DNA from 2 places in the Alteromonas sp. P256 genome. Region 2 is predicted to be linked to the other one. Evidence: predicted binding sites of a transcription regulator. Region 2 holds the regulator's gene; the other holds the start of a gene.
The links. The regulator sigma-54, encoded in region 2, starts transcription at its own class of promoters, with help from an activator protein. The targets are predictions, from matches to a motif close to GTTGGCACGNNNNTNGNNT.
Positions count from the first base shown of each region.

Region 1: a site for sigma-54 is predicted at 2,588-2,606, ahead of V7R39_RS13275 (DUF883 domain-containing protein). Genes of this name have one in related genera too.

Region 1 is NZ_JAZETM010000008.1:164,300-171,838, forward strand. Features, by position in the region: gene V7R39_RS13255 (phosphoribosyl-AMP cyclohydrolase) at 1-420, opposite strand, end outside; gene V7R39_RS13260 (CC0125/CC1285 family lipoprotein) at 652-1,260, opposite strand; gene V7R39_RS13265 (hypothetical protein) at 1,285-1,527, opposite strand; gene V7R39_RS13270 (hypothetical protein) at 1,654-2,223, opposite strand; gene V7R39_RS13275 (DUF883 domain-containing protein) at 2,226-2,543, opposite strand; gene V7R39_RS13280 (response regulator) at 2,851-5,001, opposite strand; gene V7R39_RS13285 (response regulator) at 5,013-5,465, opposite strand; gene V7R39_RS13290 (sensor histidine kinase) at 5,455-6,969, opposite strand; gene V7R39_RS13295 (hypothetical protein) at 6,962-7,198, opposite strand; gene V7R39_RS13300 (sigma-54-dependent transcriptional regulator) at 7,212-7,539, opposite strand, start outside.
Region 2 is NZ_JAZETM010000001.1:549,301-556,839, forward strand. Features, by position in the region: gene V7R39_RS02390 (calcium/sodium antiporter) at 1-112, shown strand, start outside; gene V7R39_RS02395 (KpsF/GutQ family sugar-phosphate isomerase) at 112-1,089, shown strand; gene kdsC (3-deoxy-manno-octulosonate-8-phosphatase KdsC) at 1,090-1,656, shown strand; gene lptC (LPS export ABC transporter periplasmic protein LptC) at 1,653-2,231, shown strand; gene lptA (lipopolysaccharide transport periplasmic protein LptA) at 2,200-2,796, shown strand; gene lptB (LPS export ABC transporter ATP-binding protein) at 2,799-3,524, shown strand; gene V7R39_RS02420 (RNA polymerase factor sigma-54) at 3,602-5,101, shown strand; gene hpf (ribosome hibernation promoting factor) at 5,131-5,418, shown strand; gene ptsN (PTS IIA-like nitrogen regulatory protein PtsN) at 5,432-5,878, shown strand; gene rapZ (RNase adapter RapZ) at 5,939-6,781, shown strand; gene V7R39_RS02440 (HPr family phosphocarrier protein) at 6,816-7,088, shown strand; gene mgtE (magnesium transporter) at 7,361-7,539, shown strand, end outside.

The DNA of each region.
Region 1 (7,539 bases), on a different contig from region 2:
ATCTTCTTCGTACGCATCGTTACCGCCCACAAAATAGGAAAGAGCGGCATCGAAACTTGAGCGAAATTGATCATCCGCTGCCAACGTTGGTTTAAACAGTACACCACTCAGATCGTACCCATACATGTCTTGGATAAAATCAGCAGCTTCATCAGAATAGTTGCCGTTATTAGTAAACACTGAGCCGATTCTGACAATGCCGTTTCCCCACATTTTTTGCGCAGCAATGACTTCTCTTTCTGTAATACAGGTGTTTGAATACAGTAATGAGTTATCTAGTGCTTCTGCAGTAAGCGAATCCTTTGCTTGCGCGCCACTTTTGGTAGATTGAGTATCGGCTACAGCACTGCATGCAGATGCTAAAAGGATTGAGGCGATAGCAGCGGTAATTTTTGAGCGAGTTGCTTTTACATTTTTCATAGCATACATCCTAAATTTTATAACAATAATTTTGCTAGAAGCATGTGCAATATCGAACTCATTGCAATGCGATAGTTAAAGGATATACACAACGAATGACGTGCACTTTTTTAGAGGATTAAAAACTGATTAACGCAGGGTTAATCTTAAACGCGTGTAGTAAAGGTGAGGCATCCGATGCGCTGAAACCTGACTAACAATGCATCGAATGTATTCTTTTGTGACTACGTCTTAGTAACCTTTGTTTTCTTCATCAAGTGGCGTTGCAAGAAGTTCAGATACCGAAAATGCGTTTGCACCTAAACTCTGCTCGTCATTTGACATTGAGGTGACGATTGAAAAGTATATGTCTTTCATTGCCGTTTTTTCAATATCACTTGGATTGGGCACAGTAGATGGTTGCGCAACATCTGAACAGCCTGACATGGTGCACTGTTTATCTGACGGAAAAACCATAGGTTCATCGTTGCTCATGATAACCTCGCGAGCAAGAACACGCTTTTTAGTGATATTGGTTTTTGTTACTGCCACATAGCCGAAGTTATTTTGTTTTGCAATTTCTGCCGCTCGACGCAGCGCGTACTGCTGCACCTTGTCTGCAGGTGTTCTATCCGATGCCTTAAATAAAATACGGTATTCATCATTACCTAGCTTTTCGCTTGAATAGCCATAGCTTTGCTTGGAATTAGCCGATTTGTAAGGCGTTGGCGTGGCAACGGGTACTGATGAACAACCTGCTAGTAAAGCGGTGACTGCAATGCCCAAGCCTAAGATTAGGTGAGTGGGTCTCGATTTTACATGGCTGCTTTTTAAAACGTTTTTTTCCAACATACGGCGCATTTACTACTTCCTTTCGTCACACAATTATAATTTAAACAACGATAGCAAAGCGGTTCTGCCTATCGTTATGAGTGCAGTTTTACGGTTTTTCTTCACCTTTGGTTTTGCATCCGACATACCTTTATAGGCACCTAACCCCACAATACCTAACAATATTTCTGGTTTGCCCACTAAGTAACGGCATTGTTGCTTGGCTGTTTTTTCGGCAAGGTGAGCATGATGACGCTGCGCATAAAAATCGCGCTCTTTTTGTGCAATGTCAGTCATGTTTTTCTTCAACAAAAATTTATTTAACAATGCGTCTACCATTTTGGGTGTCCTTTAAACTATAGCCTAATTCTTGCAAGATGTTGGGTTAGATGTTCGGTTAGATGTTGCCATTAAAAAGCGTGCTTAGAGAGAGCGCTTAAACAATGCGATAAGCCGTTCAAAGCTGACGAAATGCAACGACCTTTTCGCAATTCTGTAAAACAACATGCTAAACCCAAGGTTAAAACACAACAAAACACCTGCGATAAGGGTAATACTGATACCGAATGAGTATAACGCGCCGCCAATCGCTATATTGACGAGCAGCCAGCACACAATACTAATAACAAAAGCGGCAAGGGCTGCAAAAACAGAAATAAACAGCGACTTTTTAACAAGCATTATTTCGCTATTGACCAAGCTCAAATAAGCGGTGCCCTGCTTAGCTCGCTGTTTTGCCGCATTTTTAAGCGCGTCAACAACAGCTTCATAAGTCGGGTCGGGGTAGGGGGCTTGCTGCTTGTCTTGAGATTTTTTGTTTTTGGTAGGGACATCGCGATAACCAGTGCTCACGCTGCCATCAGCGTTGATTGCTATCACAGAATTGTTTTCGCCAGCAAAATAGAGCGCCTGCTCCGATGGTGGAGTCAGGCGAAACGGATTTTCTGCGCTCATTGTAAAATGAGCGCTATGAAAATCAGGTATCGTTACCATTATTACTTCTTACGAAATAATGAAGTAACTAGCATGCCCGCCGCAAATGCAAGCCCTGCTGTTGCCACTGGGTTTTCAACGGCGTAATTACGCACAGAAGATGCCTGCCACTTTTGTTCAGCAAGACGTTTACGCTCTGACATATTCTCAGCCGACGACGTAGCGGTACGACGAATGTTTTCCTCTGCAACACTTGCGTTGTCTGCGAGCTTGTCTACAGACTGATGGAGTGACTCTTTCAGTTGGTCCGTAACTGGGTGACCTTGCTCTTTAGCTGTGTTTGTTTTTGTCGATGTATTTTTAGCTGCTTGTGTAGCCATAGTATTCTCCTTGATTTTACTAAATGCATCTTTCCCTTTGACTAAAGCAATGGCTGTACCATTGTGTGAGTTTTTTATTTTGTTGATTTTCAAAGATAAAATTTTTTATGGTGAAAACGATTATGAAAAGAAGCAGGAATAATGCACACAGTATTGTGAACACCCTGTAATAATTTCGTAGATGATTTTTGCAGATAAGAATGTGAAAGCTGAGTAGCTCTAGGCTAAGTAGTTCTTGGCTAAGTATTTTGGCTTAGCCAATCCGTGGCTAGAGTGGGGAGAAATTTCGCTGTAAGAAATTAGAAGCTCAAGCAATAACGCTTTCTAAGTCGTTTTTCGTCACTGGCTTGAGCAATGCGCTGTCAATACCAATTGACGCCATAAAACCTGCGTCAGCTTGATGCCCGCTAACAATAGTCAGCTTGCAGTCATGCTGCTGAGCTTTTAGCTCTTTTGCTAGCTCATAACCGTCACAGTCAGGTAATGTTAAGTCCATAAGAACATGGTCAAATTGCTGTTCATGCATTGCTTTTAAGGCATCATTTCCACAAAGGCTTTTTACAACATCGCATCCAAGATGCGTTAGAAATAATTGCAGCAATTCTGCGGCATCTTCGTCATCCTCGACAACTAATACTTTCTTTTTGCCACTACCTACAGTGATTCTCTGTGTAACCTCATCAGCGGTTTGCTCTGCAGGGGGCTGTGAAATAGACGTGGTTTGCGCGTTCAATAGTGCTGGGATATCCAAGTTACTGCCACCTTGGTGGGGCAGTGCCGACTCAGGTGCAAAAGGTTTTGCTGTAGGCATGTTCGATACTTGAGCTTCAACATTGGAAAACGTAATAGGGTTGTCCGCAGGTAAGTAAAGCGACAGCAGGCTGGCCAGTGCAAATCTATCAATAGGCTTGCCGATAACATCGTTGAAACCTTCGCGTATTAACGATTCTTTAAGCCCTTTACGACTTGCAGCGGTAACTGCAACAACCGGGAGATGTTTGCCATGTCGCCTTATGGCATGAAGAGCTTCAATACCATTCATTACCGGCATATGGATGTCCATGAGTACCAAGTTGAAAGGGGCGTTCTGCTCGTCAGCCTGTAATACTGCTTCAAGGGCCTTAACGCCATTTTCAGCATAACTAATATCGGCCCTAGATTGACTGACTAAGTGGCCAGTAAGGCGCCTTATTTCTCTAAGGTCGTCCACAATTAGCACTTTCCCAGTCAACTTTAAATTTAAGTTAGCTGGCTCAACGATTGAAAGCTGACCTAAGGCAAGTTCTTCTAAAGGCTGAGTACTTATATCCCCTGGGTGAATATAAAAGCTAAAGCTGCTGCCTTCTCCCATGCGAGATTTCACTGAAATATCACCGTCGAGTTTACAGACCAACTCTTTACAAATTGCGAGCCCAAGGCCTGCACCACCATGATTCGCTCGCATCACATCTTCAATTTGTTCAAAAGGGTGGAAGATATTTTCAAGCTTATCAGGCGCCATGCCAATACCGGTATCGTCCACGGTAAATCGCAATACGCTATCTGGCTGAACAGACTGCCCTTCCACATCCTGGTCGTCCACATCGGGCTTTTCAATTTCAATAGTAAGTGTGATGGTACCGTTATCTGTAAACTTCACCGCATTGGTAATTAAATTGAGCAATATTTGGCGAAGGCGTGTTGGATCTGTCTGGATAAACTCTGGCATCTTGGTTTTAGCAACCACATTGAGACTGAGTCCTTTGTCTTTCGCATTTAACTGCATCAAGGAGTGTATATCGGTGAGAAATGCCGCTAAGTTGACCCGCTTTACATTTAACTCCAGTTTGTTTGCCATAATGCGAGACATGTCGAGTAAGTCGTTAAGCAGGCTCAAGAGGTGTTTACCGTTAGAGTGAATAATTGACAGCTCTTGCTGGAACGGACTATTTCTAGCATCGTCAATCAATAGCTCTGTGTACCCTAATATTGAGGTAAGTGGTGTTCTTAATTCGTGACCTAAGTGGGCAAGAAATTTATCTTTTGCTTTGTTTTTTTGCTCTACTTTATTTCGTTCTATCCGCTCGTTTTCAATGTCTCTTCGAACAAGCGCATAGCGAATAGTGCGCATAAAGCGGGGGGACTCAATTTCAGACTTTTGTAGATAATCCGCGGCGCCCGCACGCATCACCATTTCATCAACCATAGTGTCAGATTGACCCGTTAATATAACAACGGGTACGTTAACCTGGTTTGCTTTTAAAATACTTAACACATCGAGCGCATTTTCTGCGCCCAATAAAAAGTCGAGCAAGCACAAATCGAATGAGCCCTCTTTCAGCGCTTCTAACGCAGAGTCACTGTCAGTTACCCATGTAAGCTTGAACTGTGGAGACTCGCACCGCTCTAGATAGTCAGAGGTAAGGAAGTAGTCATCTTCATCATCCTCAATTAATAGAATTTTTATTACCTCTGTCATCTAGTACTCCGCTACTCGTGTGGTAGTTCTACGAATTCAATCCAATAGCGACCAAGTGCTCGCATTAGGTCAACCAAACCTTCAAAGTTCACTGGCTTGGTAATGTATGAAGCACACCCTAAGTCGTAGCCACGCAACATGTCTTCCTCTTCTTTCGAAGTGGTTAAGATAACCACCGGGATACTGCGCAGTTTAGGGTCGTTCTTCAGTTCTTGAAGTGCTTCACGACCATCTTTACGAGGCATATTCAAATCGAGCAAAATGAGACTAGGACGCGGATACTTTTCGGCATCGGTATACTTGCCTTCATGGCGCAAGAATTCAAGAAGCTCTACACCGTCTTCAACACAAAAAAGTGTGTTTAACACACGGGATTCTTTAAGTGCATCGACAGTGAGTAAACGATCATCCTCGTCGTCATCGGCCATTAAAATGTTTATTGATTGGGCTTGTTTACGCATCATGCGAAGGCTCTCCATTTTCGTTATCTGAGCCGAATGGCTCGCTGTCTAGAGGTAATATAATGTCGAACTTAGCGCCTTTACCGGGTTCACTGGTGGCGGCTATGGTTCCGTTATGTCTTTCTACAATCCGTCGGCACACCGCAAGTCCAATCCCTGTGCCTTTATATTCACTTCTACCGTGCAATCGTTGGAATGGGGCAAATATTTTTTCGGCAAAAGATTGCTCAAAGCCTATTCCATTATCACTTACTGTAATTTTTATCCATTGATACTCGTCAGCCTTTAGCAATGTGCTTTGCTCATCACTTGTAAGGTCTTTACACGAGATGTCTATTATTGGTGTCACGTCGACTGGCTGAAATTTAAGTGCATTAGAGATAAGGTTCAGAAATAGTTGCTCTAGCTGCGATTTATCACCGCGCATGCTCGGCATATCGGCAACGTTAACTTGAGCAGATTTTTCTTCAATTGCAATTTCAAGGTCGCCTAACACACCAGAAAAGATGGCGTTGAGCTCTACGTCTACAAAATCTTTGCCGCGGGTGGAAACGCGAGAGAATGAAAGCAAATCTGAAATGAGCATAGACATACGCTCAGCCGCGTTAAGCATTCTTGCGAGAAAGTCTTTGCCTCGCTCATCAATCACATCGCCATAGCCAGACTCTATTCTATTGCCAAAAGCGCGAATTTTTCTCAAAGGTTCTTGAAGGTCATGCGAGGCAACAAAAGCAAAGTCTTCTAATTCCCTATTACTTCTTGCTAATTCATCCGAATAGACGCTTAACTCTTGGGTGCGCGCTGCTATTTTAGCTTCTAATTCTTCGTTAATCCCTTCAAGATCAGACTGGTGCTTTTCGTTCTCTCTGGCATTAACTTTAAGCAGCAAAAAGATGGTGACAATAAGAAGTAGGGTAGTGGCTGATGAAATAATTAATGTATTGACAGAGTCGCGACGCAGTTTCATTAAGCTAGCCAAGTGAGTCCCTTGAATATCTCGCTCAGAACTGTCTACTTCCTCAAAAACACTTTCGAATTCATTGTATAACCGCAAACCGCGGTCAGAACGCAATAAGTCAATAGCTTGAGCGCGTTGGTTTGAACGAGCTAGCTCTACAATCTCGACCATGCTATTAATTTTTTGCCTGGTTAAAACAAGTAAGTTGCTAATTCGGTCATTCTGTTCAGGTGTCTCTGAGGCAAACGCACTGACCTCCAATTCTTCGGCTACAGATGAAAATGTATTAAGCGTTTCGGTGTACTCCATTAAATAGGCTTCATCCCCAGTAAGTAAATAGCCTCTTTGTCCTGATTCAGCACGAAGCAACACAACATGAAGCTTGTTAACAGCGCTAATAATACGATTGGTACTGAAGAGTTTTGCTTCAAGTGCAGATAAGTCGTCTAACGTGTTTACAACGTAAAATGAATTAGCAGTAATAATCGCTATTACCAACACTACCATCAATATCCAGCTATAGAGAGACGACAAAATTTTGTTAATCATCAGATCCGTCCGATGCAGACTCGCCCATCTTTAAGGTCATGTCAGCTAGTGTATTACTACAATCTTTTGCGCTTGTAATAATCTTGTCTAACGCCTCAAAGGCTTTTTGAGGTGGAATATCGCCATTTAGCGCCATTTTTACTAATTCCGCCTGCATCGAAATCCGATTTAGCGGTTTACGAGCGTCGTGTACAAAAACGCTCATTGTCGAAAACTCTTCGTCAGTCATTCTATTTTGCCTTTTACTGCTCGTCTTTCATTAAATCGCCGTAGGCATGCAGTCGGTTGTAGAGCGTTTTGGTGCTGATGCCTAGCATTTCCGCTGCCATTGTCTTATTGCCATTCACTTTTTCAAGCGTGGCGTAGATAAGCTCTTTTTCTACATCTTCAATAGTACGGCCCGCTTGCAAAGAGGGGGTTGTGCTTTGCTTTTGTGCAAACGGAGATTCAATAGTTTTCGGCAGCTCCAATACATTACTTTCTGGATCGCTCATTATTGCCGCGCGGTGAACAAAGTGACGAAGCTCTCGCACGTTGCCCGGCCAATCGTAGGCCTGCAGAGTATCAAGC
Region 2 (7,539 bases):
GCTACTATTTCTGTTTAGTTTTGACTTAATTGGCAAACGTAAAATATCCCGCACAAATGGTGCAATACTTTTAGCCTGCTTCGTAGGCTATCAATTTTGGCTGTTCGGATAATGACTGATAAACAAAACGACTACATTACCTCTGCAAAACGTGTCATCGACATTGAGGCTCGTGCAATTGACAACTTAGCACAGCGACTGGACGAGAGTTTTGTCGCTGCCTGCGAAATGCTCTACGCCTGCTCTGGCAAGGTGGTAGTTAGCGGCATGGGCAAGTCGGGGCATATTGGCAATAAGATAGCCGCCACGTTGGCAAGCACTGGCACCCCAGCTTTTTTCATGCACCCAGGTGAAGCGAATCATGGCGACTTGGGAATGCTCAGTAAAAACGATGTGCTTGTAGCCATTTCAAATTCAGGCGAAACCGGCGAGTTAGTGAATTTGCTGCCGGTTGTAAAACGTCTTGGCGTTAAAGTCATCGCCATGACCAACAGTGTTTCCAGTACGCTAGGTCAGTACGCCGATGTAGTACTGAACATCAGTGTGGAACAGGAAGCCTGCTCCTTAGGATTAGCGCCAACTACAAGCACTACCGCTACATTAGTGATGGGCGATGCCCTATCGGTGGCATTACTCGACAAGAAAGGATTTACCTCCGACGACTTTGCGCTATCACACCCAGGGGGCTCCCTTGGGCGAAAACTACTGTTAAAAGTCAGTGATATTATGTTGACCGGCAGTGATATTCCGCTAATAGCACCCACAGCAACCGTTGCCCAAGCGCTACTTGAAATATCGCAAAAAGGCTTAGGCATGACCGGTATTGTGAATGAATCCGGTAAGCTAACGGGCGTATTCACCGACGGCGACCTTCGCCGTATTCTTGATGCTAGGGTTGACCTTCATGAGGCAACCGTGAGTGACGTAATGACCCAAGGCGGCAAAACAACCTCAGCCGACCAACTTGCCGTTGAAGCGCTTAATGTTATGGAGAGTTTTAAAATAAGTGCATTGATGGTGCTTGACGATAATGACCATCCAGTCGGCGCGTTTAATATGCATATGCTATTAAAAGCAGGAGTACTGTAAATGAACAAGAAACAGGACACGACAACCACGCTGTACACCGAACTCAATACGGACTTATTTGATGCACTAGCCAATATTAAACTGTTGGTGTGTGATGTTGACGGTGTTTTTTCAGACGGACGGATTTATCTTGGAAATGACGGTGAGGAATTAAAAGCCTTTCACACTCGCGACGGGTACGGCGTTAAAGCACTTGTCAGTCATAACATTGATGTTGCGGTGATTACCGGTAGACGCTCAGCTATTGTTGACAACAGAATGAAGGCACTACAGGTAGCGCATATTATTCAAGGCGAAGAGAACAAGTTCGACGCGTTAAAACAGCTTATGGGCCGCCTTGAATTATCACCTGAACACGTCGCCGCTGTTGGTGATGATATGCCTGATACCGGCATGTTTAAACACGCGAGCGTTAAAATAGCCGTTGCCGACTCACACCCCTATGTTGTGAAACAAGCAAATTGGATCACCACCCTACCGGGCGGTTATGGCGCAGTGAGAGAGATAAGTGACACGATTTTGCAGGCGCAAGGCGTAAGCAACGGTATCTTCGGGGCCAGCGTATGAATCAATTCGGTTTCAACCGTCTTGGCATAAGTATTTCGGCGCTATTTATTTTAGCCATGCTGATGTACATTCCTACCTGGATGGAGGAAGGCCCAGTATTAGAAACGTCTGAAGGACTGGATGCGTTAAAGCCTGCTTATAAAGCCAAAAACTTAACCACAACCCTTTATAACAATGAAGGGCAACTGAACCATAAAGTTTTCGCTTCTTCCATGGAGCATTACGACCAGCTTGGCTTTGTTTCTTTCGACCGGCCAAACTACACTCTCTATACGAATGATGCAGGTTCACCGTGGGTCGTGACAGCGCAAGAGGGAACCTTGTATAACAATGAATTAATACAATTAGAAAACAATGTGACAATTGAAAACCAAAGTCAGGACGACTTTGTAAAGTCAATTACCACTGAATACATTCAAATTAATTTGAATAACAAGCAGATGACGTCAGATCAACCCGTAGAAATACGCGGCATGCAATATGTTATTCAAAGTAACGGATTCAACGCAAACCTGCGCACCCAAAATTATGAGCTTATCGACCATGTACAAACTACGTATTCTCCTAGCAACTAGTGCGCTGCTAGTGCTATGCACTAGCCCTGCATTAAGTAATGAAAATGATTTTACGCTGCCTATCGAGATTGGCTCTAACTCCCAGTTCATCGATGGTAAAAATAAGACAGCGCTATATAAAAACAACGTACTTATTACTCAAGGTTCGCTTATCATCGAGGCTGACGAAGTTGAAGTTATTGCCTCACAAGGAAGCGGCCGCGAGATTTTTGTTGCTCGTGGAAACCCGGCCAGCTATTCGCAAGAACTTGAAGACGGTAACCCTGTATCTGCAAGGGCGAACGAGATACGGTATGAAGTGGCTAAGCGCACTATTTCTCTTACCGGAAACGCAGAACTTAAACAGGATACAAGCCAAGTTAAAGGCAACAGCATTACCTTTGATATGATCACCGAACAACTGCTAGCCACAGGTGGTGCTGATGATGCTAGTGGACGCGTTACTACCGTATTTACGCCTGAGTCTATTCGCAAAGCGAACGACGAGACCAGCGAAAATGATAACGGTAACGATAATGACGGTAGCAATGGTGACGGCAACAACGACGGCAAAAGCGAGCAGTAACGATGGCAACTCTTAGTGCAAAGAACCTTGCTAAGGCATACAAATCACGACAGGTAGTGATTGATGTTAGCCTGTCAGTCTCTACCGGGCAAATTGTTGGGTTGTTGGGGCCTAACGGCGCCGGCAAAACCACAACCTTTTACATGATTGTAGGGTTGGTTCCCTCAGATAAAGGCCAAATATCTATTGATGATAATGAATTAACTCATCAGCCTATGCATGAGCGTGCAAGAGGCGGTATTGGCTATTTACCACAAGAAGCGTCCATTTTTCGAAAGCTCACTGTGCATGAAAATATTATGGCGATTTTACAAACCAGAAAGGATTTAAATTCACAGCAGCAGGAAGAAGAAGCCGATGCGCTACTTGATGAATTTAATATCAACCATATACGTAATAGTATGGGCATGAGTCTTTCCGGTGGAGAACGTCGCCGAGTAGAAATAGCACGAGCATTAGCAGCAAAACCTGAATTTATTTTGCTTGATGAACCTTTTGCTGGTGTTGATCCCATATCAGTTAATGATATAAAGAAGATAATACAGCACTTGCGCGACAGAGGGTTGGGTATACTCATTACCGACCACAACGTTCGAGAAACATTGGATGTCTGTGAAAAGGCGTACATCGTAAGTCATGGTGAACTTATTGCGCAAGGAACGGCGGAACAGGTTTTAAGTAATCAAAAAGTAAGGGATGTATACCTAGGCGAACAATTCAGGCTATAGTTATTGTGTGTAACCTAATTGTCATTTTTCATAAGCGCTCAGGTATATTCACTCAAGAGCATTAAAATAAGATATAGATGAAACCATCTTTACAGTTAAAATTTAGTCAACAACTAACGATGACTCCACAGTTGCAGCAGGCAATCAAGCTGCTGCAGCTGTCTACACTCGATCTTCAACAGGAGATTCAGGAGGCCCTCGACTCAAACCCTCTGTTAGAAGTAGAAGAAGGTAATGACGAGCCTCAGGCAGAAAAAAACAATATGGATAATGACGATAGCCAAATCGAAGCTACCGCGTCAGCGTCCAGCGACACACTAGAGTCGGGTGATGCTTTAGAAAAGAACGACTTACCCGATGAACTGCCAATTGATAGCACCTGGGACGAATATTACTCAGCCTCTTCAGCGCCTGCGCCTGGCCCGTCAAATAACGATGATGACCACGTTTTCCAAGGCGAAACCACTGACGACATTCAAACTCATCTGCTTTGGCAGATGCGTTTAACTCCTTTTTCTGATATCGACAGAGCTATCGCTGTTGCCATTATCGACTCGATTGACGAGTCCGGTTATTTAACCGCTACGCTAGATGAGATATTAGAAGCGGTAAATTTTGAAGATATCGAAACAGAAAATGTTGAAGAAGAAATCGAATTAGATGAAGTTGAGTGTGTACTGAAACGCATTCAAATGTTTGACCCTATCGGTTCTGGCTCTCGCTCTCCGCAAGAGTGTTTAATGGTGCAGCTGCGCCAGTTTGCTGACGACACGCCTTGGTTAGATGAAGCGAGAAGACTCATTGAGGACTATTCTGACCTGCTCAGTAGCAAAGATTATAGAACCCTTATGCGCAAGAGCCGCTTGAAGGAAGATGAACTGCGCGAGGCAATGCGTTTACTTCAAACCTTGAATCCTCGCCCAGGTAGTGCTTTAGTTACTAAAGAGCCTGAGTATGTTATTCCAGATGTATCGGTGGCGAAGAAAAACGGTCGCTGGACTGTTGAACTCAACCCCGACAGCTTGCCTAAGCTAGGTGTAAATCAGCAATACGCAGCAATGAGTCGAAAGGCGAAGAACAGCAGTGACTCTCAGTTTATTCGTTCTCATATGCAAGAAGCTAAATGGTTTATAAAGAGTTTAGAGTCTAGAAACGATACTTTAATGAAAGTAGCTAACTGTATCGTTCAGCAGCAAATGGGATTTTTTGAGCACGGACCAGAAATGATGAAACCAATGGTGCTCAATGATGTCGCAGAAATGGTGGATATGCACGAATCCACAATATCGCGAGTAACGACTCAGAAGTATATGCATACGCCGCGCGGTATTTACGAATTGAAGTATTTCTTTTCTAGTCATGTAGCAACCGAGTCTGGCGGCGAGTGTTCGTCAACGGCTATTCGTGCGTTAATAAAGAAATTGGTAGCAGCAGAAACGCCAAGCAAACCATTAAGCGATAGCAAAATTGCTTTATTGTTGGCAGAGCAAGGCATAAAAGTCGCTCGGCGGACAATAGCAAAATACCGGGAGTCTTTATCGATACCCCCGTCTAACCAACGCAAAAGCCTTATCTAAAGGCGTTATATTAAAAAGGAAGACGAAATATGCAAATCAACCTAACTGGTCATCATGTGGAAATCACCGATTCTTTGCGTAATTATGTCGATACGAAGTTTAGTAAACTTGAGCGTCACTTTGATCACATTTCTAATGTGCATGTCATCCTGAACGTAGAAAAAATAAATCAAAAAGCAGAAGCTACGATGCACTTAAGTGGTGCCGAAGTATTTGCATCCTCAGAAAATACCGATATGTATGCAGCGATTGACAGCATGGTCGATAAACTCGACAGGCAGGTGATCAAGCATAAGGAAAAACTGAAAAAGCATTAATAGATAATTAAGTATGGATATTAAAGCCATCGTAAGCCTGGACCGCACCGAGTGTGCGGTTCAGTGCAATAGCAAGAAGCGAATATTAGAGATCATTTCCGATATTGCTGCCCAAGACAATACCGACATTGACCAAGTCACCGTGTTGAATAGTCTTCTATCTAGAGAGCGGATGGGCAGTACAGGAATAGGTAACGGTATAGCGCTCCCTCATGGTCGTTTAGCGGGTTTAGAACACGTTATGGCCATTATTGTAACCTGCATTCCAGCGATTAATTTTGACGCTCTCGATGAAAAGCCTGTCGATATATTTTTTGCACTGCTAGTGCCTGAAGAACAGACAGAGGGACATTTACAAACCTTAGCGACAGTGGCTGGTAAGCTGAGCGACAAAGACACTGTCAAAGCAATACGAAGAGCCAAAACCAACGAAGATATTTTTTCAGCACTTGGCATCTAAAGACAGTTTCAAAAGATACATTGACGTTTTCGTCATTTTTTTGTTTAGGGAGAAATATCGGTGAAGCTGATCATTATCAGTGGTCGTTCAGGCTCAGGAAAGTCGGTGGCATTAAGAGCACTGGAAGATTTGGGCTACTATTGTGTCGATAACATTCCCGTCAATTTGCTACCAACGCTCACCCATACTGTTGTGGATGAATACGATCAGGTAGCGGTGAGTATCGACGTACGCAATTTACCAAAGAATCCCAACGATTTGGTAGAAATATTAGACTACCTTCCCTCATCTTGGTCGATGACGATTGTTTACATTGACGCCAGTGACGACGTGTTAGTAAAGCGCTTTAGCGAAACTAGACGTTTACACCCTCTAGCAAAATTGAATAAATCGCTCTCTGAGGCCATAAAGGCAGAATCAACGTTGCTTGGGCCTATTGTTGAGCGTGCTGACCTCTACTTAGACACCGATAAGCTTACTATACATCAGCTGGCCGAAATTATTCGCGAGCGGATTTTAGGTAAAAAGAGTTCTCGGTTAGTGTTGGTGTTTGAATCTTTTGGCTTTAAGCATGGTATACCGAAAGACGCCGACTATGTATTTGATGCTCGTTTCTTACCGAACCCTCACTGGGAGCCTGATTTGCGGCATTTGACGGGTTTAGATGCACCTGTAGAAGTATTTCTTGGCTCACAACCTGTGGTAACTAAATTTGTATGGCAAATCCAAAACTTAATGACCACATGGCTGCCTCATCTCGAGCGAAATAATAGAAGCTATGTCACGGTAGCCATTGGCTGTACGGGTGGTCAGCATCGGTCTGTCTATATTGCGCAGACGTTGTCAAAAACATTCGGTGAAATTCATCCGGATGTGCAGATTCGTCACAGAGAGCTAAATTAATCACTCGCAATCATAAAAAAGAGCGTAAATACTAGTGACCATTGAGAAAACACTCACCATCGTCAATAAACTTGGCCTTCACGCAAGAGCGGCAACCCAACTGGTGCAGCTAGCTAATCAATTTGATGCCAAAATAATTCTTGAAAAAGGCGATAAACAGGCCGACGCGAACAGTGTACTTGGATTGATGATGCTTGAAAGCCATCAGGGTGAGCAAGTTAACGTGATTGTTGAAGGCGATGATGCAGAGGACGCCTTAGCCGCTATTGAAACACTCATTGAAGGACGCTTTAACGAAGACGAGTAATCTCGTAGACCTTCCCATAGGCTCCCTCTTTTCTGGCCGCTGGCTAAGCGTTTATATGAGCGCAGATATAAGCGTTTACGTAAAGGCTTATATAACCGATGATATAACTGCCGACACGACAGCCAACACTTAAAAACTCATTCTAAAACAATGTATTTATCATGACACTGCTAGGGTAAATACGCTATTCTATAAGCTCAATCTATTTGGTCATTGTCTACGGCGTGAAATACGCTTTCTTTGGGCACACTCTTGGTTAGGAATTGCTTTTCATGGCAGAAGCTCTCGTTTCTAAATATGTACAAACTCAATTGCGAACGCTCAACAATGCGCTGAGTAACGGCCAGTTTGTGTCGGTTAGAAAGCTCCTTCTTGAACTTCCGCCTTCCGACGTAGCCCACATTTTAGAGTCTAGCCCTAGCCGCACTCGTGACGAGCTATGGGAGTTGAT